2 regions of the Bradyrhizobium sp. WCU1 genome follow, and region 2 is predicted to be linked to the other one. Evidence: riboswitches for the same ligand, from Rfam matches in the RefSeq annotation. Region 2 holds a riboswitch; the other holds the start of a gene.
What was found. A riboswitch is a leader RNA that binds a small molecule or an ion and turns the genes downstream of it on or off. The one in region 2 is predicted to bind glycine.
Positions count from the first base shown of each region.

Region 1: linked by a shared signal. The riboswitch ahead of gcvT (glycine cleavage system aminomethyltransferase GcvT) and the one ahead of ACTUWL_RS29585 (D-amino acid dehydrogenase) in region 2 are both predicted to bind glycine.

Region 1 is NZ_CM130280.1:6,167,222-6,183,089, reverse strand. It holds gene ACTUWL_RS28865 (NADP-dependent isocitrate dehydrogenase) at 101-1,315, shown strand; gene ACTUWL_RS28860 (DUF3455 domain-containing protein) at 1,347-1,853, shown strand; gene ACTUWL_RS28855 (cyclic nucleotide-gated ion channel) at 1,854-3,104, opposite strand; gene alaS (alanine--tRNA ligase) at 3,116-5,788, opposite strand; glycine riboswitch at 5,991-6,085, shown strand; gene gcvT (glycine cleavage system aminomethyltransferase GcvT) at 6,226-7,371, shown strand; gene gcvH (glycine cleavage system protein GcvH) at 7,390-7,755, shown strand; gene gcvP (aminomethyl-transferring glycine dehydrogenase) at 7,767-10,640, shown strand; gene ACTUWL_RS28830 (acyl-CoA thioesterase) at 10,865-11,302, shown strand; gene ACTUWL_RS28825 (hypothetical protein) at 11,308-12,273, opposite strand; gene recA (recombinase RecA) at 12,364-13,452, opposite strand; gene ACTUWL_RS28815 (hypothetical protein) at 13,819-13,983, shown strand; gene ACTUWL_RS28810 (DUF6894 family protein) at 14,296-14,544, shown strand; gene ACTUWL_RS28805 (hypothetical protein) at 14,891-15,067, shown strand; gene ACTUWL_RS28800 (hypothetical protein) at 15,145-15,348, shown strand.
Region 2 is NZ_CM130280.1:6,318,649-6,334,516, reverse strand. It holds gene ACTUWL_RS29605 (phospholipase D-like domain-containing protein) at 1-21, opposite strand, end outside; gene ACTUWL_RS29600 (hypothetical protein) at 396-713, shown strand; gene ACTUWL_RS29595 (ABC transporter substrate-binding protein) at 849-2,468, opposite strand; gene ACTUWL_RS29590 (M20/M25/M40 family metallo-hydrolase) at 2,754-3,884, shown strand; glycine riboswitch at 3,976-4,082, shown strand; glycine riboswitch at 4,086-4,201, shown strand; gene ACTUWL_RS29585 (D-amino acid dehydrogenase) at 4,270-5,577, shown strand; gene ACTUWL_RS29580 (hypothetical protein) at 5,704-5,889, shown strand; gene ACTUWL_RS29575 (ArgE/DapE family deacylase) at 5,886-7,184, shown strand; gene ACTUWL_RS29570 (ABC transporter permease) at 7,448-8,389, shown strand; gene ACTUWL_RS29565 (ABC transporter permease) at 8,393-9,280, shown strand; gene ACTUWL_RS29560 (ABC transporter ATP-binding protein) at 9,419-11,068, shown strand; gene ACTUWL_RS29555 (M81 family metallopeptidase) at 11,285-12,805, shown strand; gene ACTUWL_RS29550 (M20 aminoacylase family protein) at 12,811-13,983, shown strand; gene ACTUWL_RS29545 (amidase) at 13,976-15,394, shown strand; gene ACTUWL_RS29540 (crotonase/enoyl-CoA hydratase family protein) at 15,566-15,868, shown strand, end outside.

The sequences.
Region 1 (15,868 bases), 150 kb from region 2:
AACCGGTGCGCTTTCGCCCGTCCCCGGGCAGTGCTATAGCGCAGGCGTATTTTCCAACCCGCCGTCAAAAGCGCGCTGTTCCCAAGAGGGCCTCTCCGTCATGGCAAAAATCAAGGTATCCAATCCCGTCGTCGAGCTCGACGGCGACGAGATGACCCGGATCATCTGGCAGTACATCAAGGACAAGCTGATCAACCCGTTCCTGGATGTCGAACTGCTCTATTTCGATCTCGGCATGGAATACCGCGATGAAACCAACGACCAGGTGACCATCGACGCCGCCGAAGCCATCAAGAAGGTCGGCGTCGGCGTCAAATGCGCCACCATCACCCCCGACGAGGCCCGGGTGAAGGAGTTCGGCCTGAAGCAGATGTGGAAGTCGCCGAACGGCACCATCCGCAACATCCTCGGCGGCGTGATCTTCCGCGAGCCGATCATCTGCAAGAACGTGCCGCGTCTGGTTCCGGGCTGGACCAAGCCGATCATCATCGGCCGCCACGCCTATGGCGACCAGTACCGCGCCACCGACATCAAGTTCCCCGGCAAGGGCACGCTGTCGCTGAAGTTCGTCGGCGAGGACGGCACCGTGATCGAGCGCGAAGTGTTCAAGGCGCCCGGCGCCGGCGTCGCGATGGAGATGTACAATCTCGACGACTCCATCATCGATTTCGCGCGCGCCTCGCTGAACTACGGCCTGCTGCGCAACTACCCGGTCTACCTCTCGACCAAGAACACCATCCTCAAGGTCTATGACGGCCGCTTCAAGGACATCTTCCAGGACATCTACGACCGCGAGTTCAAGAAGGAATTCGAGGCCAAGGGCCTGACCTACGAGCACCGCCTGATCGACGACATGGTGGCCTCGGCGCTGAAATGGTCCGGCGGCTATGTCTGGGCCTGTAAGAACTATGACGGCGACGTACAGTCCGATACCGTGGCCCAGGGCTACGGCTCGCTCGGCCTGATGACCTCGGTGCTGCTCACCCCGGACGGCAAGACGGTGGAAGCCGAAGCTGCCCACGGCACGGTGACCCGGCACTACCGCGAGCACCAGAAGGGCAAGGAGACCTCGACCAACTCGATCGCGTCGATCTTCGCCTGGACCCGCGGCCTCGCCCACCGCGCCAAGCTCGACAACAATCCGGAGCTGGCGAAGTTCGCCACCACCCTGGAGAAGGTCTGCGTGTCGACCGTCGAGGAAGGCTACATGACCAAGGACCTCGCGCTGCTGGTCGGCGCCGACCAGCGCTGGCTCTCGACCACCGGATTCCTCGACAAGGTGTCCGACAATCTCGTGAAGGCGATGGCCACCTAAAGGCTGCCGTCTTGGAATGATGGGTGCGAGCATGACCAAGGCCCTTGTCAGAGCCGTCGTGCTCGCATCATTCGCGCTCACAGGGTCGGCGGCATCAGCTGCCGATCCCCTGCCGGACGCCGTCGCGGCGCCTAGCGAGATTCCGGTCCTGTCAGTCCATGCCGAGGGTGTGCAGGTCTACGAGTGCAAGCCGGTCACCGACGGCAAGCTCGCCTGGTCGTTCCGCGAACCGGTCGCCACCCTGATCGCCGACGGCCGCACCGTCGGCCGGCACTATGCCGGCCCGAACTGGGAGCATGTCGACGGCAGCGCAGTGACCGCCCGCACCACCGGCAGCGCGCCCGGCGCGACCCCTGCCGACATCGCCTGGTTGAAGCTCGAAGTGATTTCCCACCGCGGCAACGGCCTGTTCTCCAGTGTTGCCACGGTGCAGCGGATCAACACCTCGGGCGGCGAGCTCAGCGGCGCCTGCGACAAGGCCGGCGCGCTTGGGAGTGCGGCGTATTCGGCGGATTACGTTTTCCTGCGGAGAGACTGACTAGTCCCGGATGCCGCCGTCGGCCTCGCCGGGCGGCTGGGCGATCTCCGCGACGGCGAGGTCGCCGCCGGCCGTGAGCGGATCGGCGAGCCGCGCCTCGGCCGTCTCCCGGACATGTGCGGCGAGCGCCGGCATGCGCTCGATCAGGGCATGGAAGTCCTGCGCATCGAGCAGCAAGAGCTTGGTCTTGCGCGTCGCCGTTACCGTGCCGGAGCGATTGGTCCTGCGCAGCAGCGCGATCTCGCCGAAGAACGTGCCGTCGGCAAGCCGGACCCGCTGGCTCGGCAGGTCGATCTCGACCTCGCCCGCCGTGATGAAATACATTGATGAGGCCGCCTCGCCGCGCCGCACCAGCACCTCGCCGGCCTCGATGGTCTGCGAGCGCAACAGGCGCATGATGTCGGCGATGTCGGCAGCGCCAAGATGCGAGAACAGCGGCACCCGCGCCAGCATGCCCCAGGTCACCACGAAGTCGCGGCGCCGGACCTCCTCGGCGAACGCGCTCGAGATGATCGCGACCGGCAGCGCGATCATCGCGAAGCCGACCACGATCGCAACCACGGTGACGATCCGGCCGAGCGGCGTCACCGGAACGACATCGCCATAGCCGACCGTGCCGAGCGTCACGATCGCCCACCACATCGCCTGCGGCATGGTGCCGAACTTGTCCGGCTGCACCTTGTGCTCGATGGCATAGAGCAGCGCGGCGAACAGCAGCACGGCGCCGGTCAGGATCACGACGCAGCCGAACAGCGTGCGCCGCTCGGCATGCAGCGCCGCCAGAAGCGAACGCATCGCGGGCGAATAGCGCACCAGCTTCAGGAACGGCAGCATGCCGAACAGCACCAATGCGATCTTGTCGTTGATGACCAGGGCGACGGCCGACGGCAGGAACGCGAGCAGGTCGATCACGCCGAGCGCCGAGCAGGCGTATTCCAGCCGCGCCTTCAGCGGCGTCATGTCGCGCAGGGAATGGCCGACCACGCTCCAGAGCCGCGCGGCGTATTCGAGCGCGAAGGCGATGACTGCCGCGACTTCGACCGCGGTCAGCAGCCATCCGAACTGTGCATCGATCTCGGGCACCGAGGCCAGGATCGCCGCCAGCACGTCGACGGTGATGATCGCGACGATGAACCCGGCAAACCGCGAGCCGCCCGAATGCGGCAAATCATCGCGCTCGAGTAGCTCGTAAAGACGGTCACGCAGTCCGGGATGGCTGATCGTGGGCTTGAGCGGAGCTGTCGCCACGATCAGCCCTTCCGTCAGGCGCCGGCCATCGCTTGTTCGATCGCCGACAGCGCGGCGTCGGCCTTGGCGCCATCGGGCCCGCCGGCCTGCGCCATATCGGGCCGGCCGCCGCCGCCCTTGCCGCCGAGCACCTCGGAGCCCTTGCGCACCAGTTCGACCGCGTTGAACCGCGAGGTCAGATCGGCGGTGACGCCGACCACGATGCCGGCCTTGCCGTCCTCGGTGACGCCGACGATCGCGACCACGCCGGAGCCGATCTGCTTCTTGCCGTCATCGACCAGGCTCTTCAAATCCTTGGTCTCGACGCCCTCGACCGCGCGCGCCAGCAGCTTGACATTGCCGACCTCGCGAACGGCCGAGGCCGCGCCGTTCGACGCACCGCCGCCGCCCATCGCGAGCTTCTTCCGGGCATCGGACAGGTCGCGCTCGAGCTTCTTGCGCTCCTCCATCAGCGCTGTGATGCGCGCCGGGACGTCCTCGATCGTGGTGCGCAGCTCGGCCGCCGCGGTCTTGGCCAGCGCCATGGTGTCGTTGGCATGCTTGCGCGCATGACGCCCGGTCAGCGCCTCGATGCGGCGGACGCCGGAGGCGACCGCGCTCTCGCTGGTCACCGAGATCAGGCCGATGTCGCCGGTGCGGCGGACATGGGTGCCGCCGCAGAGCTCGACCGACCAGCCGAGCGCGTTCTGGCCATGCTCGCGGGCGCTCTTGCCCATCGAGACGACGCGGACCTCGTCGCCGTATTTCTCGCCGAACAGCGCACGCGCACCGGCCTCACGGGCATCGTCGACAGCCATGACGCGGGTCGTCACCTCGTCATTCTCGAGCACGACATCGTTGGCGATGTCCTCGACCCGGGCGAGTTCTTCGGGCGTGATCGGCTTCGGATGCACGAAGTCGAAGCGCAGGCGATCGGGCGCGACCAGCGAGCCACGCTGCGCAATGTGATCGCCGAGCACCTGGCGCAGCGCCTCGTGCAACAGATGCGTCGCGGAATGGTTGGCGCGGATCGACGAACGCCTGGCGTGGTCGACCTCGAGCTGCAGCGCCGTGCCGGCCTTCAGCGTGCCCTGCTCCACCGTGCCGACATGCACGAACAGATCGCCGGCCTTCTTCTGCATGTCGGTGACGCGGAATTTGACGCCCTCGCCCGTGAGCACGCCGATATCGCCGACCTGGCCGCCGGACTCCGCGTAGAACGGCGTCTGGTTCAGCACGATCGCGCCGCTCTCGCCGGCCTTGAGGCTATCGACCTCGGCGCCGTCCTTGACCAGCGCCGTCACCGCGCCTTCCGCGCTCTCGGTCTCATAGCCCAAAAACTCCGTTGCGCCGAGCTTCTCGCGCAGCGGAAACCAGATCGTCTCGGTTGCCGCCTCGCCCGATCCGGCCCAGGAGGCGCGCGCCTTCTCGCGCTGGCGGTTCATTGCATCGGTGAACGATGCCTGGTCGACGCTGATGCCGCGCGACTTCAACGCGTCCTGTGTCAAATCCAGCGGGAAGCCGTAGGTGTCGTACAGCGTGAACGCGGTGTCGCCGTCGAACATGTCGCCCTTCTTGAGGCCGGCGCTCTTCTCGTCGAGGATCGACAGGCCCCGCACCAGCGTCTTGCGGAAGCGGGTCTCTTCGAGCTGCAGCGTCTCCTCGATCAGCTTCTCCGCGCGCACCAGGTCCGGATAGGCCTGGCCCATCTCGCGGACCAGCGCCCAGACCAGGCGATGCATCAGCGGCTCGCTCGCGCCGAGCAGCTGCGCATGGCGCATCGCGCGGCGCATGATCCGGCGCAGCACGTAGCCGCGGCCCTCGTTCGAGGGCAGCACGCCGTCGGCGATCAGGAACGCCGACGAACGCAGATGGTCGGCGATCACCCGGTACGACGCGACGTTCTGCGCGTTCGGCCCATGACCGAGCGCCGAGGAAGCCGCATCGATCAGATGGCGGAACAGATCGGTCTCGAACACGCTCTCGACGCCCTGCAGGATGCAGGCCATACGCTCCAGGCCCATGCCGGTGTCGATCGAGGGACGCGGCAGCGCCACGCGCTCCTCCTTCGTCACCTGCTCGTACTGCATGAACACCAGGTTCCAGAATTCGAGGAACCGATCGCCATCCTCTTCCGGGCTGCCGGGAGGTCCGCCCCAGATGTGCTCGCCGCGATCGATGAAGATCTCGGAGCACGGACCGCACGGGCCGGTGTCGCCCATCGCCCAGAAATTGTCCGAGGTCGGGATGCGGATGATGCGATCGTCCGAGAAGCCCGCGATCTTCTTCCAGTAGCCGGCCGCCTCGTCGTCGGTGTGGTAGACGGTGACGAGCAGCTTGTCCTTCTTCAGCCCGAAATCCCTGGTAATCAGATTCCAGGCGAGCTCGATCGCGCGTTCCTTGAAGTAGTCGCCGAACGAGAAGTTGCCGAGCATCTCGAAGAAGGTGAGATGGCGCGCGGTGTAGCCGACATTGTCGAGGTCGTTGTGCTTGCCGCCGGCGCGGACGCATTTCTGCGAGGTCGTGGCGCGCTGATAGCCGCGCTTCTCGACGCCGGTGAAGACGTTCTTGAACTGCACCATGCCGGCATTGGTGAACATCAGGGTCGGGTCGTTGCGCGGCACCAGAGGCGACGACGCCACGATCTCGTGGCCGTTCTCCTTGAAGAAGTTCAGAAATGTCGACCTGATGTCGTTGACGCTGCTCATGTTCATCCAATCGGAAAAATGGGGCCGGCCAGTCGCAAAAAGGCGTCATTTCCGGCCGAACGCTTTTAGACATTGCCAGCTGCGGTGTCCAGAAACTGTGCAGCCGGATCATGGGCTTGCCGCGGCAGCACAAAGCCCATTGGATAGTTGTTGCAGCTGCGTTGACAGGCTTGGCGGCGGCGTGTTTTCTACTGGCCTGTTAACCCGTCACGTCGGGAGAGACCGGCCTTTCTTTGGGCCGGCGCCGAAGGAGCAACCGCCCCGGAAACTCTCAGGCAAAAGGACCGCGTGACGTCTGACATCTGGAAAGAGGCGCTGGGGTTGTCCCCGATTGCGTCCGCCGACGGGATAATACTCTCAGGCACAGCGACAGATGGGGCTTTCTGCAGGTTCCTCAAGGGGAAATAGGTCCCCGTGGGAACCGCGAGGGCCCTGTGATGCTTGCGCACGAAACTTCCCCGCTGAAACAGACCCCGCTGCATGCGCTGCATCTGGCGCGCGGCGCCAAGATGGTCCCGTTCGCCGGCTACGACATGCCGGTGCAGTACACGGCCGGCGTGCTCAAGGAGCACCTGCACACCCGCAAGGACGCCGGCCTGTTCGACGTGTCCCACATGGGACAGCTCGTGCTGAGGGCCAAATCCGGCAAGGTCGGCGACGCGGCGCTGGCGCTGGAAAAACTGGTGCCGCAGGACATTGCCGGCATCGCGCCGGGACGGCAGCGCTACGCGCAATTCACCAACGATGACGGCGGCCTGCTCGACGATTTGATGGTCGCGAATTTCGGCGATCATTTGTTCCTGGTGGTCAACGCCGCCTGCAAGGCCGAGGACGAGGCGCATCTGCGCGCGCATCTCACCGATGCTTGCGAGATCCTGTCGCTGGCTGACCGCGCGCTGATCGCGCTGCAAGGCCCGAAGGCCGAATCGGCTCTGGCGAAGCTTTGTGCAGATGTCAGTTCGATGAAATTCATGGACGCCGGCCCGCGCCGCGTCGCCGACATCGACTGCTTCGTCTCACGCTCCGGCTATACCGGCGAGGACGGTTTTGAGATTTCCGTTCCGGCCCACAAGGCGGAGGCCCTGGTCACTGCGCTGCTCGACAATCCCGACGTGCTGCCGATCGGGCTCGGCGCGCGCGACAGCCTGCGGCTCGAGGCCGGGCTCTGCCTCTACGGCCATGACATCGACACGACGACGACGCCGGTCGAAGGCGCACTGGAATGGTCGGTGCAGAAAGTCCGCCGCAGCGGCGGCGCTCGCGCCGGCGGTTTTCCGGGCGCCGACAAGATTCTCGGCCAGTTCGCACAAGGCGCTTCCCGCCGCCGCGTTGGTCTGAAGCCTGAGGGCCGCGCGCCGGTGCGCGAGGGCGCCGCGCTGTTTGCCGATGCCACCTCGTCCGAGCAGATCGGGAAGGTGACCTCGGGCGGCTTCGGCCCGAGCCTCAATGCACCGGTTGCGATGGGTTATCTGCCGACCGCTCTTTCCGCCGCCGGCACCACCGTTTTCGCCGAACTGCGCGGCCAGCGGCTGCCGCTGAAAGTCGCGTCCACGCCCTTCGTTCCCAATACCTACAAACGCTAAACGCCAGAGGATCTCTCCATGACGACGCTGTACACGTCCGACCACGAATGGCTCCGCATCGAGGGCGACGTCGCCACGATCGGGATCACCGACTACGCGCAGTCGCAGCTCGGCGACGTCGTGTTCGTCGAACTGCCCAAGGTCGGACGCAGCCTGAAGAAGGCCGAGGCCGCCGCCGTCGTCGAATCCGTCAAGGCCGCTTCCGACGTCTACGCGCCGATCACCGGCGAGGTGATCGAGGTCAACGAGGCGCTCGCCGCCGAGCCCGCGCTGGTCAATTCGGATGCCGGCGGCAAAGCCTGGTTCTTCAAGCTCAAGATTGCCGACAAGGGCGAGCTCGGCGGCCTGATGGACGAGGCCGCCTACGCCGCGCACACCGCCTAAAGGATCACGCCATGAACGCGCCCTTCAAGCCGATCAACGAAGCCGCCACCGATTTCGTCCGCCGCCACGTCGGCCCCTCACCGCGCGACGTCAACGCGATGCTGGAGACGGTCGGCGCCGCGAGCCTGCAGGCGCTGATGAATGAGACGCTGCCCGCGTCGATCCGCCAGAAGGCGCCGCTCGATCTCGGCCGCGCGCTGAGCGAGACCGAGGCGCTCGCGCATATGAGCGAGCTCGCCGCGCAGAACCAGATATTCACGTCGCTGATCGGCCAAGGCTATTCCGGCACCATCCTGCCGGCGGTGATCCAGCGCAACATCCTGGAGAACCCGGCCTGGTACACGGCGTACACGCCGTATCAGCCGGAGATCAGCCAGGGCCGGCTCGAAGCCCTGTTCAACTTCCAGACCATGATCTGCGACCTCACCGGGCTCGACGTCGCCAACGCCTCGCTGCTCGACGAGGCGACCGCGGCCGCCGAAGCGATGGCGCTCGCCGAGCGCCACTCGCAGGTCAAGGCGAAGGTATTCTTCGTCGACAAGGAGGTGCATCCGCAGACGCTCGCCGTGATGCGCACGCGCGCCGCCCCGCTGGGCTGGGCGCTGGTGGTCGGCGATCCCCTCACCGAGCTCGACAAGGCCGACGTGCTCGGCGCGTTGCTGCAATATCCGGGCACGACCGGCACGGTGCGCGATCTCCGGCCGGCGATCGCATCGCTGCGCGCCAAGGGGGCGCTTGCGATCGTTGCCGCGGACCTGCTGTCGCTGACCCTGCTGACCTCACCCGGCGAGCTCGGCGCCGACATCGCGATCGGCTCGGCACAGCGGTTCGGCGTGCCGATGGGCTATGGCGGGCCGCACGCCGCCTACATGGCGGTGCGCGACACGCTGAAGCGCTCGCTGCCCGGCCGCATCGTCGGCCTGTCGGTGGATTCGCGTGGTGCGCCGGCCTATCGCCTCGCCCTGCAAACCCGCGAACAGCATATCCGCCGCGAGAAGGCGACCTCCAACATCTGCACCGCGCAGGTGCTGCTCGCCGTGATCGCCTCGATGTATGCGGTCTATCACGGGCCCGAGGGATTGACCCATATCGCACGCGGCGTGCATCGCCGCACCACCGTGCTCGCCGCCGGGCTGCGCAAGCTCGGCTTTACGCCGACCAGCGAGGCGTTCTTCGATACCGTGACCGTCGAAGCCGGCACGAAGCAGATCGAGATCGTTACGCGCGCGCAGGCGGAACGGATCAACCTGCGGATCGGCGCGACCACGCTTGGCATCGCGCTCGACGAGACCACCACGCCGGAGACCGTCGAGGCGGTGTGGCGGGTGTTCGGCGGCAAGCTGAGCTTTGCCGAGATCGAGGCCGGCGCACGCGAGGCGCTGCCGAAGGAGCTGCGGCGCAGCAGCGCCTTCCTCACCCATCCGGTGTTCAACACGCACCGTTCGGAGACCGAACTGCTGCGCTACATGCGCAAGCTCAGCGATCGCGACCTCGCGCTCGACCGCGCGATGATCCCGCTCGGCTCCTGCACCATGAAGCTCAACGCCACCACCGAAATGATCCCGCTGACCTGGCCGGCGTTCGGCAATCTGCATCCGTTTGCGCCCACGGATCAGGCCAAGGGCTATCACGCGCTTTTCAAGCGGCTGGAGCAGTGGCTGTGCGACATCACCGGCTATGACGCGGTGTCGCTGCAGCCGAACTCCGGCGCGCAGGGCGAATATGCCGGACTCCTTGCGATCCGGGGTTACCATCTCGCGCGCGGCGAGCCGCATCGCAAGGTGTGCCTGATCCCCTCCTCCGCGCACGGCACCAACCCGGCCTCGGCCGCGATGGTCGGCATGGACGTCGTGGTGGTCGCCTGCGACGCGCGCGGCGACGTCGACGTCAATGATCTCCGCGCCAAGGCCGAGAAGCATTCGGCCAACCTCGCCGCCGTGATGATCACCTATCCGTCGACCCACGGCGTGTTCGAGGAGCATATCAGCGAGATCTGCGACATCGTGCATGCGCATGGCGGGCAGGTCTATCTCGATGGCGCCAACATGAACGCGCAGGTCGGGCTCTCGCGGCCCGGCGACTACGGCGCCGATGTCAGCCATCTCAATCTGCACAAGACCTTCTGTATCCCGCATGGCGGCGGCGGCCCCGGCATGGGTCCGATCGGCGTCAAGGCGCATCTTGCGCCCTATCTGCCGGGCCATCCTTCGACAGACGGTGCGACAGCGCACGCCATCGGCCCGGTGTCGGCCGCGCCGTTCGGCTCGGCGTCGATCCTGACCATCTCCTACATCTACATCCTGATGATGGGCGGCGAAGGGCTGACGCGCGCCACCGAAGTGGCGATCCTCAATGCGAACTACATCGCAGCAAAGCTGCAGCCGCATTTCCCGGTGCTGTACCGCAACGAGCGCGGTCGCGTCGCGCATGAATGCATCGTCGATCCGCGGGCGCTGAAGACGACCAGCGGCGTCACCGTGGACGACATCGCCAAGCGGCTGATCGACTACGGCTTCCACGCGCCGACCATGAGCTTCCCGGTGGCGGGCACGCTGATGATCGAGCCGACGGAATCGGAATCGAAGTTCGAGATCGACCGCTTCTGCGACGCCATGATCGCAATCCGCAACGAGATCGCGGAGATCGAGAGCGGCCGCTGGAAGGTCGAGGCCTCGCCGCTGCGCCACGCCCCGCACACCGTGCACGACATCGCCGACGATGTGTGGGACCGGGCCTATACCCGCGCCGAGGGCTGCTTCCCGGCTGGCGTGTCGCGCTCCGACAAATACTGGAGCCCGGTCGGCCGCGTCGACAATGTCTACGGCGATCGCAACCTGGTGTGCTCGTGCCCGCCGATCGAAGATTACGCGGAAGCCGCAGAGTAGCGCGGCCTCTGTTGCGGGATGTCGTAGCAACCGTCCACCGGGGATGGTTGCTACGAGGTCCGGTTCAAAACGTCAAAAACAACCCCATGCACAGTAGGGATTGGGGCGACTGGTCATCCGCAGGCACTAGATCCAGTCGGTCAGACGGGTAGAGCCAACGGGTCCGCGATTCGCGCCATCGCAGGGAATGCGCGGGAGCGACCGACGCTGCGGCAGGAGGAGACATGCGCGAGGAATTCTGGTTTCACTTCCCGTTTCGCGTCCGCTATTCCGAGGTCGACGCGCAGGCCGTGGTGTTCAACGCCCATTATTTGACCTATTTCGACACCGCGATCACGGAGTATTTCCGCGCGCTCGGCTACGACTATCTCGGCGAAGTGGCGCGCACCGGCATCGACTTCCATACCGTGAAGTCGGTGGTGGAGTACAAGGCGCCGATCCGGTTCGACGAGGACATCGAGGTCTGCGTCCGGGTCGCGCGGATCGGCCGCTCCTCGATCAACCTGGCGCTGGCGATCTTCGCCAAGGGCTCCGACGACCTGCGCGCCACCGGCGAGATCATCTGGGTCGCGACCGACCAGACAACCCACCAATCGGTCGCCGTCACGGAGGATCTGCGGGCGCTGGTCGCAAGCCGGGAGAAGGCGCTGGCGCCAGGTTGAGTTGACTACGGCTTGGTCAGCGTCGGAGCAATGCGCCAGAGATTGTCGTTGGTGAGGTGCGTGCCGCCCCACCAGCGATCGATCGGGTTATGGCTGCTGAAGTCTTCCTGGTGCGCGATGATCGCTTCGCCGAACTCGGTCAGCCGCGGATAGCTTGCAGCGTAGCGCGCGTACCAACTCCTTTTGCTCTGCGGTCGTTCGAGATCGGTCACTGCAGGCGACGGACCATCCGTGAGGCCGTCGAGCAATGAGAAAAGTTCGAGTTCCCCGAACACATTTCCGGGGCGCCAGAAACGATGAAGGAGTCCAAGCGCTGAAAAGCCGTCGTAACGTGCGATCAGCTCAAGAAGTCGCATTTCAGTTGCGCCAAGCCCCGTCGTGCGGGAGGGCAATTCTGCAACCAAGGCAAGCTGCGCCGACCTCAGAAATGGCAGTGAGCTAAGGTCACTCTGCAAGCAATCCAGAAAAGGCATTGGGGTGGCTGCGCGATACGCCGACCAGATTGCACTTCCGGTATTGAGTTCGACCGGGCCGACGTCGACCGTCAACACATCCTCTGGCTCGGGCATCTGTTCAGCCGGCATCGTCAGATCGAAATCAACAAGACGCAACTTCAATCTGGCCGCTGTCTCGGGATGATATCCGAAAAAAGCCAGAAGGAAGGCCAGCTGCAGCTGATCGTTCGGATATTGTTCGAACCAGAGCTCGATAACGTCATACGGTTCGCAATATTCGACGAACGAAAGGTGCCTGCGAGCCCGCGCTTCATCGGAGAACAATCTCCATGAACACCAATCCGACCAATGACGACCCGGGCCCTGGCCTGAACGCGCGCCAAAATAATCTTCGAACTCTTCTGCCGGGGGCAACGGCCCCCCAACGAAGCGAAAGCGAAATTCAATGACCGCTTCTGCCAGACCTGAGCGCGCGAGACGGATACCGGAACCAGTCAGAATCAAACGCTTCATCATCCAACCTCGCCGAACCCAAAACAAAACGGGCGCCGAAGACGTCGGCAACTCAACGTCCTCAGCGCCCGCTTGCAGCGAAATGATTGAGCCTTACTCTTCCGTCGGCTCCTCGCCGTCGGCGTCACGCTCCGGCGTGCCGGCGAGGATCTGCTCGGAGATCAGGCCGGAGTTCTGCCGGATCGCGGCTTCGATCTTGGTGGTGATGTCGGGATTGGCGCGCAGGAAGGCCTTGGAATTCTCGCGTCCCTGGCCGAGCCGCTGGCTGTCATAGGAGAACCAGGCGCCGGACTTCTCGACGAGGCCGGCCTTGACGCCGAGGTCGAGGATCTCACCCATCTTGGAGACGCCCTCGCCGTACATGATGTCGAACTCGACCTGCTTGAAGGGCGGCGCCAGCTTGTTCTTCACCACCTTGACGCGGGTGGTGTTGCCGACCACCTCGTCGCGCTCCTTGATCGCGCCGATGCGGCGGATGTCGAGGCGGACCGAGGCATAGAATTTCAGCGCATTGCCGCCGGTGGTGGTTTCCGGCGAGCCGTACATCACGCCGATCTTCATGCGGATCTGGTTGATGAAGATCACCATCGTATTCGACTTGTTGATCGAGGCGGTGAGCTTGCGCAGCGCCTGGCTCATCAGCCGCGCCTGCAGGCCCGGCAGCGCATCGCCCATTTCACCCTCGAGCTCGGCCTTCGGCACCAGCGCCGCAACCGAGTCGATCACCAGCACATCCACCGCACCCGAGCGCACCAGCGTGTCGCAGATTTCCAGCGCCTGCTCGCCGGTGTCCGGCTGCGAGATCAGCAGCTCGTCGATGTTGACGCCGAGCTTGCGGGCATAGACCGGATCGAGCGCGTGTTCAGCGTCGATGAAGGCGCAGATGCCGCCCTTCTTCTGGCCTTCCGCCACAGTGTGCAGCGCCAGCGTGGTCTTGCCCGACGATTCCGGCCCGTAGATCTCGACGATGCGGCCCTTCGGCAGGCCACCGACGCCGAGCGCGATATCGAGCCCGAGCGATCCCGACGACACCGTCTCGACGTCCATCGAACGGTCGTTCTTGCCGAGCTTCATCACCGAGCCCTTGCCGAACTGGCGCTCGATCTGGGAGAGCGCGGCTGAGAGGGCCTTGGACTTGTCCATGGAGGATCCTTCGACGATACGCAGTGCGGTGGCGGACATTTGGGATGTGCTCCTTATGGCGAGGATTCGCTAGCGGGACAAACGGGCGGGTGAGATCAGTTGGAATGCGTTGTTGATAGGAACCTCGTACCACGTTTGTTCTATGTTCGCAATATGTTCTTTCCGGCATGCGGGCGCTGTCCGTATTTGACCCCGAGTGTCCTAATTCGAATCTCGCAGTGTCCTAAATCGTTTGGCCGGAATGTCTGGGGCTGGTCTCAGTAGGACTACTGACCTACGCCCCGTCTTGGGCATAACCAGTCTCTATAGGGCGGCAAACTCTTTCCCTACGTGGTTCTCCATAGGTAGACACAGGAACAAAAAGTAACATGGGTTACTTCCTCTCCGGGCGGGAGCAGTTGATCCATGTGTGAGCAGTGCATTGAGCTAGATAAGAGGATCGCGCATTACACCGAACTTGCGGTGCGCGTTACTGATGAAAGGACATTGGACGGCATCGCTAGATTGCTGGCCGATCTGCAAGGCAAAAAGCGCGAGTTGCATCCTGATACGCTCGGCGCGCCGGATTGACCGGGTGCGATGACCAAGAGGACGTGGTGCGGCCGCCTTGTGAGGTCCGAAGTATTGGTGAACCTTACTCTGAACCGGCAAGACTGACCTATAACCGGGATTTTGTTAGTACCCTCTCGGGCTGGAAGGCCGCGCCGCCTGTAAGAGTTTCAAACGGGCGGCGTAGCTTTATTTGCTCCCTAGGAACGCTTCGACCTTGCGACCGCTTACCAAGCATCACCGGCTCCGGCTCTGTTCCATCGGCGTCGGTTCCATAAGGCGTCGTTGGCTGAGAGAGAGACTAATGCTCCGGCCTAGAGACGGAGCGGTCCTATGTCCGCCTACTATTTCGATTTACGTGTTCTCGATGAAGTGTCGGCCGACGAAGAGGGCACCGACCTTGCATCGATGAGCGATGCGCAAGACGAAGCGGCGTATGCCCTCGCCGATCTGCTTAGGCAACAGATGCGCTCTACTGACGGCAGCCCCTTCGCGCAATATCTAGTGGTCGAGGTTCGTGACGGCAGCGTACCGCTATTTGAAGCTAAGTTCTCATTCGAGACCAAGCGCACCAAGCAGTAAGGCCGCCTCAGTTGGCGGCCTCTTTCGGCCAGTACCGACATGCGGGTGCTGTCCGTATTTAAGCCCTGCGTCCTAAGTTGATTTTGAAAGTGTCCTAGTTCGGTTTAAGCGAACAGAAACCACGGCCTAGCTGACGTCCTCGGTAGGATTTACCGTGTGGCGGTCACGGAATGTTCTGCCCATCCCCGGATGTTATACGGCCATAAGATTCACTATGCAGTTTGTGCCAGTTGCCGCCCGGGGTTCTCCGTGGGTGAACGGAGTTCCTATCTCAACTAGCGCATGAGATTGACGGCCGGCGCTGTCTTCCCACTATGGGGTTCGGTCAGGACTGCGGGGATCGTCAATGAAGGACATGAAGGCGCACTTGGAGAAGCTTCGGGTTGAGGCTGAGGAGTGCGAACTAATCAGCAAGCTCGCGACCAACGCGACCAAGAAAGAGCTGTTCGCCAAACTGGCGGCTCACCACCGCGCGCTGGCCGACGAGGTTGAGCGGGCGATCAGTTCTGGCTCCAATAGCTAAGCGCCGCTAGGAACCTTACATTCGTCTGAAAATTAAGTTCCCCGTTCCGGGCAGGAAACCGAACGAGGGAAAGGGAAATGGGTCCGAAACGTCGCCGTGTGAAGCAGACAAATTCACTTGAAGAAAGACTTCTAGAGCGCGCCAGACAGCTACGCCAACAGGCCGCAGCACTCTCCCCAGGTATCGAGAAAGAAGCACTGCTAAAGCTTGCCCGACAAGCTGAAGCTGGTGCAGGCATGACCGAATGGTTGCGCGCTCCCAGCCTTCAATCGCAGACCTGACAGTAAGGCCGCCTCAGTTGGCGGCCTCTTTCATTCTGGAATGTCCTCCCGTTCGGAGCGCCGGCGCGCCGCTTCGGCATCTGAGCGGCGCGAGTTCCTGGATCTGCGCGCCCGCGTGATCGGCCAGCCCGAGATCAGCACGGCGAGGCGTTGACGGGCATCAAGTCATAGGGTGCAGCGACCGCGACAATGTGCCCATGGCAAAGCCGATCATCTTTCGATGTCCTAGCACCAGTGAAAACGTCCAACATTTGCTGGAAGACGATGACGCGGACGATGAGGACTACGAGGCCGTCGAGTGCTTAGCCTGCGCCAAGATACACTTCATCAATAAGGCGACCGGCAAATTGCTGGGAGAGAAATAGACCGCCTCAGTTGGCGTCCTCTTTCATATCCCCCGGCAGTCTCGTCTCCTTAGCTATCCACAGGTCGCAGCGACGGACCTCCCAAAGAAACGGCCCCGGCGAGGGGGCCCAGTGGAAACGAGAGAGCCGCGTCACGCGAACGGCCCGACCGGGTC
Region 2 (15,868 bases):
GGCCTTGACATTGATTGTCATGATAATTTCCCCGAAGCTGGGTGAATCCATCGGTGCGAAACAATGGACGCCGCCGTGCACGGCTGGTGATGCATCCCGGGCGGCGCCGACACCAGCCCGTAGAACAATACCTCGATAACCCAAGGTAGATTGTGAAATAGACGACAACTTGCCAGGCAAAATCGGCGCGGCGCGACCGCCGTCAAACCCTTTGCGAGCGCCCATTGGCATGCCAGGGCGCGCGGCCGGCCCGCATCACCTCATCGTGTCCACCGGCTGTGGCGAGGTTCACACGCCGTGCTCGCCGACTGTGGTATTGTCGAGGCGTTGGAAAATTCCTGCCGCGCATTTCGCGGCTCTCGCATTCCGAGATCAAATGTCTTTGGAGCTGGGCGATGACGATTGCTGATCGCAATCGGATTGCCGGTCGCAATCAGATTGACAACACCGCGCCGGACCATGGCGCTTCCCTGCTCGAGCACGGCGACGACGCCGCTCATTGCAGCAACGGGCTCAATGCGCAGAGATTCCGCGAAGCACCGCCCGACGAACGCGCGATCTACCAACGATGGATCCGCGGCGCGATCGTGTCGTGCGTGCTGCTGGCGCTGGCCGCTGGCGCGGCGGTCTGGATGAGCGGCGGCAACGCCGGACAGACGCAGCTCACGAGCCTGTCGAGCACGAGCAGCGCGAGATCGGGCCACATGCCCTAGCGGCCATCGGTTCGGTCCGATCACTGCTTCATTGTCGTCGTGCTGCAGGCGGGCGCATGCCTCGCCGCACGCGGCGACGCAAACGAAAATGGCCGGGGACGAGCCCCGGCCATTCCATTCTGAATCAAGGCGCGCTTACTCGGACTTGTCGATGTTCCAGAAGATCGGCGTCGCCGGGCCGTCGAGCACACCGGTCAGCGACTTCCGCCATGCGCTCGGTCCCTGATACTGGCCCAGCGGGATGTAGATGACCTGCTCGTAGGCTTCCTTCTGGATATCGGATGCGATCTTCTTCTGCTCGTCGAGCGACGGCGCGCGGACGAAGGCATCCTTCAGCTGTTCGATTTTCGGATCATCGGCCCAGCCGAACCAGCCGCCATTCTTGCCCTGGCCGCCGATCGAGAGGTTGGCGATCGGGTTGGAGACGTCGGCGCTCACCCAGTTGGTGAAGAACATGTTCCAGCCACCGTCCTTCGGCGCCTTCTGGCTGGCGCGGCGAGTCACCACGGTCTGCCAGTCGGTCGCCTGCAGATCGACCTTGAAGCCGGCGTCGCGCAGCTGCTGGGCAACGACGACCGGCTGCGCCTTCAGCGTGGTGACGTCGCCGGGCGCCATGATGACGACCGGCGTGCCGTCGTAACCCGACTCGGCGAGTGCCTTCTTGGCCGCCGCCATGTCGCCTCCCTTCGCCAGCGTCTCGCCACCGATCTCCGACGCGAATGGCGTGTCGCAGATGAAGAACGCGACACAGGTCTTGTAATACTTGGGATTGCCGACCAGCGCGTCGAGCACCTGTTTCTGGTTGATCGCCAGCAGCGCCGCCTGGCGAACCTTGATGTTGTCGAAGGGCGGATAGAGGAAGTTCATGCGGCCAAGCGTCTGGAAGCCGAACTTGTTCAGCGTCTCGACCTTGATGTCCTTGTCGGCCTCGAGGATCGACAACGTGTCGAACGACGGGTTCTCCACGAAATCGATATCGCCGGACTGCAGCGCGTTCATCGCCGTCTGCGCGTCGGCCATCGTGACCCACTCGACGCGGTCGACCTTGACGACCTTGCCGCCCGCGGTCCAGCTCGCCGGCTCCTTGCGCGGCACGTAGTCCTTGTTCTTGACGTAGACCGCCTTGACGCCCGGCTGGAATTCCGCCTGGACGAATTTGAAGGGGCCCGAACCGATCTGTTCCGGGATCGGCTTGTCCGGCGGCGTTTCGGCGAGCCGCTTCGGCATCATGAAGGCGACGCGCGACGACGGCTTGCCGATCGAATCCAGCACCAGGCCGTAGGGCTCCTTCAGCTTCAGCGTGATCGTCTTGGCATCGGTGGCCTCAAGGCTCGCCGTGAAGTCCATCAGCTTCTGGCCCATGCCGTCGACCTTGGCCCAGCGCTTCAGCGACGCGACGCAGTCTTCGGCGGTCACCGGCGTGCCGTCATGCCACTTCAGGCCGTCGCGCAGCGTGAACGTGTAGGTCAGCTTGTCGTCGGAGACCTTCCAGTCCGCCATCTGCGGCTCGATCTTGAAGTTGGAGTCGGTCGCCACCAGCGTGTCGTAGACCATGTAGCCATGGTCGCGCGTGATGTAGGCCGTGGTCAGGATCGGATCGATGACGCGCAGATCCGAATGCATTACCGCGGTGATGGTCTTGTCCGCGGCCACGGCGTGTTGCGTAAACGACAATTCCTGCGGCGCGAACGACAGCGCGACCGCCGTCAACGCAGCCGCTAGCGTGCGGCGCTTCCAACGCGAGATAGGGAACATGAAATCTCTCCTGACGTGTAACTGGTCAAAGCCGGCTTATTCGTTATGCATGCGGTTCGTTATTTGGCGAACTAACATGCTGTATGGCTTGTGAAATCGAGACTTGCATCAAGCGCAATGCGCGTCAATCGGTTTCGGGCGAGATCAAACGTATACGAACGAATGAACGAGAAGCCTGGTGCATTTTGACTTTACAAAATCGTCGCCTGAGCCTTTCGTGCGATAAGCATGCGCGCAGGTACGGATATGCGTAGTCATGCAATCAAACAACTAGAGAGAAACGACATGAACCCAGCCAATCTTCCGTTTGATTCCGAAGCGATGCTGCAGGGCCTGCGCAGCTGGGTGGAATGCGAAAGCCCGACATGGGATGCGGCTGCGGTCGAACGCATGCTCGGTCTCGCCGCGCGCGAGATGGCGATCATGGGCGCGACGATCGAACGCATCGCGGGACGCCAGGGCTTTGCCGGCTGCGTCCGCGCCCGTTTCCCCCATCCGAAGCAAGGCCAGCCCGGCATCCTGATTGCCGGCCATCTCGACACCGTGCACCCGGTCGGCACCATCGAGAAGCTGCAATGGCGGCGCGAAGGCAACAAGTGCTTCGGGCCCGGCATCTTCGACATGAAGGGCGGCAACTATCTGTCGATCGAAGCGATCCGGCAATTGGCTCGCGCGTCCTTCACGACGCCGCTGCCGATCACGGTGCTGTTCACGCCCGATGAAGAGGTCGGCACGCCCTCGACGCGCGACATCATCGAGGCCGAGGCCGCACGCAACAAATATGTGCTGGTGCCGGAGCCCGGCCGGCCGAACAACGGTGTCGTCACCGGCCGCTACGCGATCGCGCGCTTCAACCTCGAAGCCACCGGCAAGCCGAGCCATGCCGGCGCGACGCTGTCCTCCGGCCGTTCCGCGATCCGGGAAATGGCCCGGCAGATCATCGCTATCGACGGCATGACCACCGAGGACTGTACCTTCTCGGTCGGCGTCGTGCATGGCGGCCAATGGGTCAATTGCGTCGCGACCACCTGCACCGGCGAAGCGCTCAGCATGGCCAAGCGCCAGGCCGATCTCGACCGCGGCGTCGAGCGCATGCTGGCGCTGTCAGGCACGGCCAACGACGTCACTTTCAAGGTGACGCGCGGCGTCACCCGCCCGGTATGGGAGCCGGATGCCGGCACCATGGCGCTGTATGAAAAGGCAAAAGGCCTCGCAGCGGCGATGGGCCTCGACCTGCCGCATGGCAGCGCCGGCGGCGGATCGGACGGCAACTTCACCGGCGCAATGGGCATCCCGACGCTCGACGGCCTCGGCGTTCGCGGCGCCGATGCGCATACGCTCAACGAACACATTGAGGTCGACAGCCTTGCCGAGCGCGGCCGCCTGATGGCGGCACTGCTGGCGACGCTCGACTGACGTCGATTGCACTGCACAACACGTTGGCACTGCCAGATCGAAATTTAGCCTTGTCCATTTTTGAGGCTTCGCCTACGGTCCGGCCGTCCAACTCGACGATGCGGGAGAGATCGAAGCGACAACATTCGTGTTGTCAGCTTCGGCGCCGACGGAGCAACCGCCCCGGAAACTCTCAGGCAAAAGGACTGTATCGTCAGGACGATCTGGAGAGAGACGGACACGACCGCACATCAAGGGCCGTGACGTCCACCGAAGGGGATAGTTCGCGATCGGGCACAGGTCCGATGCGGATCAAGCTCTCAGGTACCGTGACAGATGGGGCGCTGAAACAGCCGGTTGCACCGGCGGTTCGGCGACTCTAATCCACGGGAGCCTGAAGACCACCATGCCACACATTGCGATCATCGGCGCCGGCATCACCGGCGTGACGACGGCCTATGCCCTGCTCGAGCGCGGCTACCGGGTGACTGTCCTCGACAGGCATCGCTACGCCGCGATGGAGACCTCGTTCGCCAACGGCGGACAGCTTTCCGCCAGCAATGCCGAAGTCTGGAACAGCGCCGCGACCATTCTCAAGGGGCTGCGCTGGATGCTGCGAAGCGACGCTCCGCTGTTGATGAATCCGAAGCCGAGCTGGCACAAATATTCCTGGATCGGCGAATTCGTCGGCAGCATCACCCGTTATCGCGCCAACACCATCGAGACCACACGGCTCGCAATCGAAGCGCGCAAGTATCTGTTCTCAATCGCGCAGCGCGAGAACATCGCCTTCGATCTCGAGCGCCGCGGCATCCTGCACGTCTATCACGACAAGGCCGGCTTCGACGCGGGCCTGCGCGTCAACACGCTGCTGCAACAAGGCGGCCTCGACCGACGTCCGGTGACGGCGGACGAAATCCGCACCCTCGAACCCGCGCTGCAGACGAGCTGCTATGGCGGCTTCTTTACGCCGTCGGATGCGACCGGCGATATCCACAAGTTCACGCGCGGTCTCGCCGAGGCCTGCATCCGTCGCGGCGCGAGCTTTGTCCATGAAGCCGATGTCGACACCATCGCGCGCGGCGATGACGGTTTCCGCATCGGCTGGAACGACGTCGCTTCGCATGACGCCGAGGTCGCGCAACGGCACGAGCTGCAGGCCGACGGCATCGTCATCTGCGCCGGCGTGGCAAGCCGCCACTTCGCAAGCCTGCTCAACGACCGCGTCAACGTCTATCCGGTGAAGGGCTACTCGATCACGGTGCAGCTCGATGCGCCGCAAAGCCGCGACGCTGCGCCGACCGTCAGCCTGCTCGATGAAGCGGCAAAAATCGTCACCAGCCGGCTCGGCGCCGACCGCTTCCGCGTCGCCGGCACCGCCGAGTTCAACGGCTTCAACCGCGATATCCGCGCCGACCGCATCCAGCCGCTGGTGGATTGGGTGCGGCATCATTTTCCGGGGATCGATACATCGAAGGTCGTGCCGTGGGCGGGCCTGCGCCCGATGATGCCGAACATGATGCCGGTGGTGCGCTCGGGACGGATTCCTGGCGTGTTCTACAACACCGGCCACGGTCATCTCGGCTGGACACTCTCGGCCGCGACGGCACAGATGATCGCGGGTGCGATCGATGACTGGCGCGACCTCGACACGCCTTCAATGGTGCCATCGCAGGCCGATGCGATCGAGCCTGCCCGCGCAGCTTTCCCCTAATCATCCGACCGGAGAGGAAGAATATGTGCGTATTTGCGTGTGTCCAAGTCGGGATTCGCTGGGAATCGCCGCGTGACAACGATTAGCGTCGTAATGGGGAAAAGCGCTTCAGCGCGGGAGGGGACAATGCGCATTGGGGTCACGGGCACGCATGGCATTGCGGCCCGGAGCGGCATTCCGGCCGGCACGCGTGTCGTTGGCAATCGCTTCGGCGGACCGATACGCAATCTCGCCATCGGCACGCGCATCGGTTGCGCGCGCCATCTTTCCGAAACGCTCATTGCTCAAGGCTCCACGAAAGGCGCGACATGACAACCGGGACGTTGACCAAGGCGGATCAGATTGCCGCCGAGTTGTGCGCGGCCGTCGATCGAAACTTCGACGATCAGATCGCGTTCCTGTCGCGCATGGTGCAATTCCGCAGCCTGCGTGGACAGGAGGCGCCACAGCAACATTGGCTGGCCGAGCAATTCGCCAAGCGCCGCTACGACGTCGATGCATTCAGCCTTGCGGACGTCAACCTGATGAGCCATCCGAAAGCAGCACCGATGGACGGCATCGATCTTGCCGGATCGCAGCAGGTCGTTGCGACGCTCAACAGCAAGGGCAGCGGGCGCAGCCTGATCCTGCAAGGTCATATCGACGTGGTGCCTGAAGGGCCTGCTGACCTTTGGGACCAGCCGCCGTTCTCGGGCGCCGTGCAGGACGGCTGGATGTTCGGGCGTGGCGCGCAAGACATGAAGGCCGGCGTCTCGGCAATGATCTTCGCGCTCGATGCGATCCGCGACGCCGGCTATGTTCCGGGCGGACGCATCCATCTGCAGACCGTGACCGAGGAAGAGAGCACCGGCAACGGCGCATTGTCGACGTTGATCCGCGGCTATCGCGCCGACGCCTGCCTCATTCCCGAACCAACCGGACACACGCTGACGCGTGCCCAGGTCGGCGCCGTCTGGTTCCGCCTGCGCGTCCGCGGCACGCCGGTGCATGTCGCCTATTCGGAAACCGGGACAAGCGCCATCCTGTCGGCGATGCATCTGGTGCGCGCGTTTCAGGATTACACCAAGGCGCTCAATGCCCGGGCGCTCGACAACAGCTGGTTCCGCAGCGTCAAGAACCCGATCAAGTTCAACGTCGGGATCATCAAGGGCGGCGATTGGGCCAGTTCGACCGCGGCCTGGTGCGAACTGGATTGCCGTCTCGGCCTGCTGCCGGGCGAAACGCCGCAGCAGGCGATGCAGGGCATCGAGGAGTGCCTGGCCGACGCGCACAAGGCCGACGAGTTCCTGTCCGGCAATCCGGCTGAACTGGTGTGGAGCGGCTTTCAGGCCGACGCAGCGGTCTGCGAGCCCGGCAGCGAAGCGGAAGCAGCCCTGTCGGCTGCCCATCATTGCGTCTTCCAGGCTCCGATGCAGGAGCGCCTGTCGACGGCCGTCAACGACACCCGCTACTATTGTGTCGATTACGGCATCCCTGCACTTTGCTATGGTCCTTACGGTGTCGGCCCACATGCGTTCAACGAACGTGTCGAGCTCGACAGCCTTCGCAAGACAACGCAGAGCATCGCACTGTTCGCCGCCAACTGGTGCGGCGTGATGAGAGCGTGAATGAACGTGTCGCTTCAGCTCGGTGGCACACGACGACAAGTGCAATTCGAAATAGCAGCATCAGACCAGGGAAGGCCGCCAACGGCACGACCCTCGCCTTGATATAACGTCGCCATTGGCACAGTATTTGCCTGCAAATTCATCACGTTCGCGCTGGCTTTGACACAAGACGCAGAAGCGCATGAGACACATCACGGGGACACCATGAGTATGATGCGGCCCAGCCTTCGCTTCACACCATCTGACGGCAGGAGATAGCAGCGATGATCGGATATCTGCTTCGCCGCATCCTCGCTGCCATTCCCGTGATGGGCGTGGTGGCCCTGTTCGTGTTCCTGTTGCTGCGGCTGACGCCGGGCGACCCCGCCGCAATCCTCGCCGGCGACAATGCGACGCCGGAACAGCTCGAGCGCATCCGTACCTCGCTTGGTCTGAACGAGCCGATCTACATCCAGTTCTACACCTGGGTCGCGAAGCTCCTGCACGGCGACCTCGGCGTCTCCCTGATCTCGAACAAGCCGATCCTCGAGATGATCGGCCCGCGCCTCGAGCCGTCGATCTCGGTCGCGCTCGCCACCATCGTCCTCTCGATCCTGGTCGCGGTGCCGCTCGGCGTCATCGCGGCGTGGAAGCACGGCACCTGGATCGACCGCTGCGTGATGGGGCTGTCGGTGCTCGGCTTCTCGGTGCCGGTGTTCGTGATCGGCTATGTGCTGATCCAGGTGTTCGCGATCGATCTGCGCTGGGTGCCGGTGCAGGGCTTCAAGAGCATCTCGGCCGGCTTCGGTCCGTTCTTCGAGCGCATCATCCTGCCGACCTGCACCCTCTCCTTCATCTATGTGGCACTGATCGCGCGCATGACCCGGGCCTCGATGCTCGATGTGCTGGGTGAAGATTACGTCCGCACCGCGCGCGCCAAGGGCATCGGCGAGACCGGCGTGCTGCTGCGCCACGCACTGCGCAACGCCGCGGTGCCGGTGATCACCGTGATCGGCTCCGGCTTCGCACTGCTGATCTCCGGCGTCGTCGTCACCGAAAGCGTGTTCAACCTGCCCGGCATCGGCCGCCTCACCGTCGATGCGGTGCTGGCGCGCGACTATCCGGTGATCCAGGCCATGATCCTTCTGACGTCGGGCATCTATGTCGGCGTCAATCTGTTGATCGACGTGGCGTACACCCTGCTCGATCCTCGTATCCGGTACTGAGCAATGGCGATCGAAACCCTTCCCGAAGCCTCTCTCCCCGTCACCCGGCCGTTCCGCGTCAAGTTCGGCTTCCTGACCTCGACGCCGATCATCGCGGTCGCAACGATCTGTCTCGTCCTCATCATCCTGATGGCGATCTTCGCGCCGCTCCTTGCGCCTCGTGATCCACTCTTGCTGACGCCGTCGCTGCGGCTGAAGCCGTCGAGCGCGCAATATTTGCTCGGCACCGACGCCTATGGACGCGACCTGTTGTCGCGCATCATCTACGGCGCGCGGATCTCGCTGGTAATCGGGCTCGGCGCCGCCGTCTGCTCGATCGCCATCGGGCTCCTGATCGGCCTCGTCGCCGGCTTCTTCCGCTGGGTCGATGCGGTGATGATGCGCGTGATGGACGGCTTGATGGCGATCCCGGCCATTCTGCTCGCAATCGCCGTGGTCTCGCTGTCTGGCGCCAGCATCTGGACCGTGATGGTCGCGATCACCATCCCCGAGATCCCGCGCGTAGCACGCCTGGTGCGCTCGGTGGTGCTGACCGCGCGCGAGGAGCCCTATGTCGAGGCCGCGATCTCGCTCGGCTCGAGCCTGCCGAAGATCATGTGGCGGCATTTGATGCCGAACACGATCGCGCCGCTGATCGTGCAAGGCACTTATGTCTGCGCGTCCGCGATCCTGACCGAGGCGATCCTGTCGTTCCTCGGCGCCGGCATCTCGCCGGAGACGCCGACCTGGGGCAACATCATGGCCGAGGGCCGCGCGTTCTTCCAGGTCAAGCCGTCGCTGATCTTCTGGCCGGGACTTCTGCTCTCGATCGCCATTCTCAGCATCAACCTGATCGGCGACGCCGCGCGCGATGCGCTCGATCCCCGCATGAAGCAGCGTGAGGGCAAGTGACGGCTTCGATGCAATCGAAGCCGTCATCCCGGGGCGCGCAGCGAACCCGGGATCTCGAGATTCCGGGTCTGGTCCTGGCGCACCATCCCGGAATGACAGTGGGTAAATTCCTTCGCAGCCGCGCCAAGAGAGCCTGACATGACCAACGTCGTCCTCGACATCAACAACCTCGTCGTCGGCCTCGGCCGCAAGGCGGACGCGCATCGCATCATCGACGACCTCTCCCTCCAGGTGCATGAGGGCGAGACGCTGTGCCTGGTCGGCGAAAGCGGCTCGGGCAAGTCGGTGACCTCGCTAACCACGATGGGCCTGTTGCAGAAGGGCACGCTGGTGCCGTCGGGCGGCAGCGTCAAGCTGGTCGGCGAGGAGCTGCTCACTGCCACTGACCGCCGGCTGCGCCAGCTGCGCGCCACGCGAATGGCGATGATCTTCCAGGAGCCGATGACCGCGCTCAATCCGGTGGTCCCGGTCGGCCGCCAGATCGACGAGGTGCTGCGCGCCCATACCGATCTCGACTCCCGCGCGCGGCGCCAGAAGATCCTGGCGATGATGGAGCATGTGCGGCTGCCGGACGTGCAGCGCATCTTCTCTTCCTACCCGCACCGCCTCTCCGGCGGACAGCGCCAGCGCATCATGATCGCGATGGCTCTGGTGCTGGAGCCGAAGCTCCTGATCGCGGACGAGCCGACCACGGCGCTCGACGTCACCACCCAGAAGCAGATCCTCGCCCTGATCCGTGATCTGCAACGCGATCACGGCACCGCCGTCCTCTTCATCACCCACGACATGGGCGTGGTGGCCGAGATCGCCGACCGCGTCGCGGTGATGCGGCACGGCCGGCTGGTCGAAACCGGCCCGCTGCAGGATGTGCTGCGCAATCCGAAGATGGAGTACACCCGCAACCTGCTGTCCTCGGTCCCCAGCCTCGTGCCGCGCGCGCCGCGCCCGGAGACGAAAGAGCCGGTGGTGCTGGAAGCCAACGAGCTCAGCAAGGTCTACCGGGAGCGGTCGCTGTACGGCAAAGCCCGCGAGGTCGCCGCCGCCAGCAACGTCACGCTCACCTTGCGCAAGGGCCGCACGCTCGGCATCGTCGGCGAAAGCGGCTCCGGCAAATCGACGGTGGCGCGCTGCATCGTCCGGCTGATCGATCCGACCTCGGGCGGGGTGCGCCTCGCCGGCCGCGAGATCTCCGATTTGTCGCGCCGGCTGTTGCAGCCGCATCGCCAGAAGATCCAGATCATCTTCCAGGACCCCTACCGCTCGCTCAATCCGCGCGTCACGGTCGGCGAGAGCATCGCGGAGGGCCCGATCAATTACGGCATGCCGCGCAAGGACGCGCTGGCGCGGGCCCGCGAGTTGCTCGAGCTGGTGCATTTGCCGCCCGACGCGATCTCGCGCTATCCGCACCAGTTCTCCGGCGGCCAGCGTCAGCGCATCGCGATCGCGCGCGCGCTGGCGCTCGATCCCGACGTGCTGGTGGCGGACGAGGCGGTATCCGCGCTCGACGTCTCGGTGCAGGCGCAGGTTCTGCAGCTGCTTGACGAAATCCAGCGGCGGCTCGGCATCGCGCTGCTGTTCATCACGCATGATTTGCGCGTCGCCGCCCAGATCTGCGACGACGTCGCCGTGATGCAGCGTGGACGGGTCGTGGAACAGGGACCGGCGGCGGAGGTGCTGACCAATCCGCAGCAGGCCTATACCCGCGCACTGCTCGAGGCGGCGCCCGGGCGCGGCTGGGACTTCGCCAACTTCCGCCCCGTTTCGGAAGGCATTGTGGCGACGGCCTAGGTCTTTAGCCTCAAGCCTTTACGCCCACAGGGCATGCAAATCCGGTGGTGCTCCCCGGCTTGCGCTTGGCGCGACGACACGCTTAACGTCGCCCGCCAGAGCGCGATCCGGAGAGGCGAACCGGCCTTCGAAGATCATGCTGATATTGAAAAGGCGAGATGATGCGATTGCTTCCAAATCGCATCACAAGCGAAGAAACGTGTCGAGACCTACTTGATGACCCGTATTGCCGTTGGCGGCTTCCTGCACGAGACCAACACCTTCGCACCGACGAAGGCAACTTACGACGACTTCGTGCATGGCGGCGGCTGGCCGTCGATGACGCGCGGCGCCGAGGTGCTCAAGGTCATGCGCAAGATCAATGCCGGCCTTGCCGGTTTTGTCGAGGCGGCGGAAGCCAATGGTTGGGAGCTGGTGCCGACGATCGCGACCGGGGCGACCCCGTCGGCACATGTGACGAAGGACGCCTTCGAGCGGATCGTCAAGGACATGGTCGACGGCATCGCCGCGGCCGGGCCGATCGATGGCGTCTATCTCGACCTGCACGGCGCCATGGTGACCGAGCATTATGACGACGGCGAAGGCGAAATCCTCGCCCGCGTGCGCAAGGCGATCGGCAAGGACATTCCGCTGGTAGCGAGCCTCGATCTGCATGCGAACGTCTCACCCGAGATGATCGAACATGCCGACGCGCTGATCGCCTACCGCACCTATCCGCATGTCGACATGGCCGACACCGGCCGCGCCTGCGCGAGGCATCTGGCCTTGCTGCTCAAATCCAGACAACGTCTCGCAAAAGCGTTCCGGCAGCTGCCGTTCCTGATCGCGATCAGTTGGCAATGCACCAACGACCAGCCGGCCAAGGGCATCTATCAGAAACTTGCGGCGCTGGAGAGCGACGCGGTTCCGACGCTGTCGTTTGCGTTCGGCTTCCCGGCCGCCGATATCAGGGACTGCGGCCCGAGCGTATTCGCCTATGGCCGGACCCAGGCCGACGCCGACGCTGCCGCCGACAGCATCGCCGCGCTGGTCGAACGCCACGAGAACGATTTCGACGGCCCGATCCATACGCCCGACGAGGGCGTGCTGCTTGCGATGAAGCTCGCGGCGACGGCGTCGAAGCCGATCGTGATCGCCGACACCCAGGACAATCCCGGTGCCGGCGGCAATTCCGACACCACGGGCATGCTGCGTGCGCTGGTACGCAACGGAGCAAGCGCGGCCACCGGCGTGATCTGCGACCCGCAATCCGCGCGCGCTGCGCACGCGGCCGGCGTCGGTGCGACCGTCACGCTCGATCTCGGCGGCAAGTCCGGCATTCCCGGTGATGCGCCCTACAGGGAAACGTTCGTCGTCGAGCAGCTCTCGGACGGCCGGTTCGTCGCGCCGGGACCATTTTACGGCGGCCGCGATATGGATATGGGACCCTCGGCCTGCCTGCGGATCGGCGACGTCCGCGTCGTCGTCGGCTCCTACAAGGCGCAGCTCGCGGACCAGGCGATGTACCGCTATGTCGGCATCGAGCCGACCGCGCAGAAGATCCTGGTCAACAAGAGCTCGGTGCATTTCCGCGCCGATTTCGAGCCGATTGCCGAGAAACTGCTGATCTGCGCCGCGCCCGGGCCGATGCCCGCCGATCCCGCCACGCTGCCGTGGAAACATTTGCGGCCGGGCATTCGTATCAAGCCCAACGGCCCGACTTTCACCCCCTCCTCCCCATCACGCACAGACGGATAGAGACCATGCCGACCATCGAGCGCATCGACAGTTTTGCCGACGAACTCACCGCCATCAGACGGGATCTGCATGCGCATCCCGAAATCGGCTTCGAGGAGGTGCGGACATCGGGCATCGTGGCCGAGAAGCTGACGAGCTGGGGCATCGAGGTGCATCGCGGCCTCGGCGGCACCGGCGTGGTCGGCGTGCTCAAGGGCAAGGGCAGCGGCACCAGGAAGATCGGCCTGCGCGCCGACATGGACGCGCTGCCGATGGAGGAGAACACCAATCTGAAATGGCGTTCGACCATTCCCGGCCGGTTCCACGGCTGCGGCCATGACGGCCACACCACGATGCTGCTCGGCTCGGCGCGCTATCTCGCCGAGACCCGCAATTTCGACGGCACCGTGCACTTCATCTTCCAGCCGGCCGAGGAAGGCCTCGGCGGCGCCCGCGCCATGATCAAGGACGGCCTGTTCAAGCAATTCCCCTGCGACGAGGTCTACGGCCTGCACAACGCCCCCGACCTCAACCATGGCGAGATCGCGATCCTGCCGGGCCCGGCGATGGCCGCGGCCGACTTCTTCGACATCAGGATCCAGGGCTATGGCGCACATGGCGCGATGCCGGAACGCTCCAAGGACGCGGTCGTGATCGCAATGACGCTCGGACAGGCGCTGCAGTCCATCGTCAGCCGCAACGTCGATCCGCTGCAGGCAGCGGTGCTGTCGATCACCCAGATCCATTCCGGTTCGGCCTACAACGTTATTCCAGGCGATGCCTGGATGTGCGGCACGGTGCGCTGCTTCTCCGAGGAGATCCGCGCGCTGATCCGCACGCGCATGCGCGAGATCTGCGCCGGCTTTGCCGCCGCATATGGCGCCGAAATCTCGGTCGAGGTCCGCGACGGTTTCAGCGTGCTGGTCAATCAGGAAGAGCAGTCCCGCGTTGTCGAGGAAGTCGCGCGCACCGTGGTTGATCCGGCCAAGGTGATCACGCGCTCGACGCCCAAGATGGGCAGCGAGGATTTCGCCGACATGATGCAGGCCGTTCCCGGCGCGTATTTCTGGGTCGGCCATGACGGTTCAGTGCCCGTGCACAATCCCGGTTACGTTCTCGACGACAAGATCCTGCCGATCGGCGCCAGCATGTTCGCCCGCATCATCGAGAAACGTATGCCGGCAGGTGCGCATGCATAGGCCGAAAGCGGACGCCATCACGTCGCTGCACGATCTCTCGGCCGTCGACCTGCTCGCCGGCTATCGTGCCAAGCAGTTCTCGCCGTCCGAGGTGCTCGAGGAAATCATCTCCCAGGTCGCGACCTGGGAGCCGCACATCAAGGCGCTGTATCTGTACGACCCCGACGGGGCGCGGAAGGTCGCCAAGGCCGCGACCGAGCGCTGGCAGCAGGCCGAGCCGGCCGGCACGCTCGACGGCGTGCCCGTCACCATTAAGGACAATGTCGCGACCAAGGGCCAGCCGGTGCCGCTCGGCAGCGCCAGTGTCAAGCTCGCGCCGGCGGAGAAGGATGCGCCGCCTGCCGCGCGGCTGCGCGAAGCCGGCTGCGTGATCTTCTCCAAGACCACGATGCCGGACTACGGCATGCTGTCGTCGGGACTGTCGTCGTTCCATCCCCTCACCCGCAATCCCTGGGATGTCAGCAAAAACCCCGGCGGCTCGAGCTCCGGCGCGGGCGCCGCCGGTGCTGCCGGTTACGGCCCGCTGCATCTCGGCACCGATATCGGCGGCTCGGTGCGGCTGCCGGCCTCCTGGTGCGGCCTCGTCGCGCTGAAGCCGAGCCTCGGCCGCGTGCCGATCGACCCGCCCTATGTCGGCCGCGTCGCGGGGCCGATGACCCGCACCGTCGACGACGCCGCGCTGATGATGAGCGTGCTGTCGCGCCCGGATCGCCGCGACGGCATGAGCCTGCCGGCGCTTGAGGTGAACTGGAAGGCGCTGGAGAAATCGCCGCGCAAGCTGCGTATCGGGCTGATGCTCGATGCCGGCTCCGGCCAGAAGGTCGAGAAGGACGTTCGCGAAATCGCCGTCAAGGCGGCGAAGGCGTTCGAATCCGCCGGCGCCGTCATCACCGAGATCGACGGCATCCTGACGCCCGAGATGCTCGAAGGGCTCGACAATTTCTGGCGCGCGCGGACCTGGGACGAGCTGTCGAAATTGTCTGAGGCCGATCGCGGCAAGACGCTGCCCTATATCCTCAACTGGGCCGAGGCCGGCGCAAAACTCTCTGGCGTCGACGTGGTGCGCGGATTCAACCAGACGATGGCGATCCGCGCAGCCGCCGCAAAATTGTTCTGCGAGGTCGACTACGTGATCTCGCCGGTGTCGCCGGTGGTGAACTTCCCGGCGGAATTCGCATCACCGCTCAACGATCCGGCAAAGCCGTTCGAGCACATCTGCTTTACCGTGCCGTGGAATATGTCGGAGAATCCTGCGTTGTCGATCAACGGCGGCTATGACAAGAAGGGCTTTCCGATCGGCGTCCAGATCATCGGCCGCCGCTTCGACGATATCGGGGTGCTCGGCATGGGCAAGGCGTTCGAAGGCCTGCGTGGCCCGCAGAAGCCGTGGCCGACGCCGCCGAAGAAGTAGATACCTCCACTTGTCATTCCAGGATGGCCCGAAGGGCTGGGCCCGGAATCCATTTCCCCGCAGGTCCGGCTGTGATTTGTGGAGCAATGGATTCCGGGCTCGCGCTTCGCGCGCCCCGGAATGACGTGCTAGAGATCAATCAGAAACGAACGAAGGAAGGAAATCATCCCCATGGCGTATGAGACGATCAAGTACGAGGTCGCCGAGCAGATCCTGACCATCACGCTGAACCGGCCCGACAAGCTCAACGCCTTCAACGCCACGATGCAGCAGGAGCTGATCGACGCGTTTGACAAGGCCGACAAGGACGACGACGTCAGGGCGATCATCGTGACCGGCGAAGGCCGCGGCTTCTGCGCCGGCGCCGACCTCTCCTCCGGCGCGAACACATTCGACCGCGATGCGCGGCGCGGTCCGGTCAAGCGCAATGCCGACGGCAGCGTCGACTACAGCGATCCGCAGGTGCGCGACGGC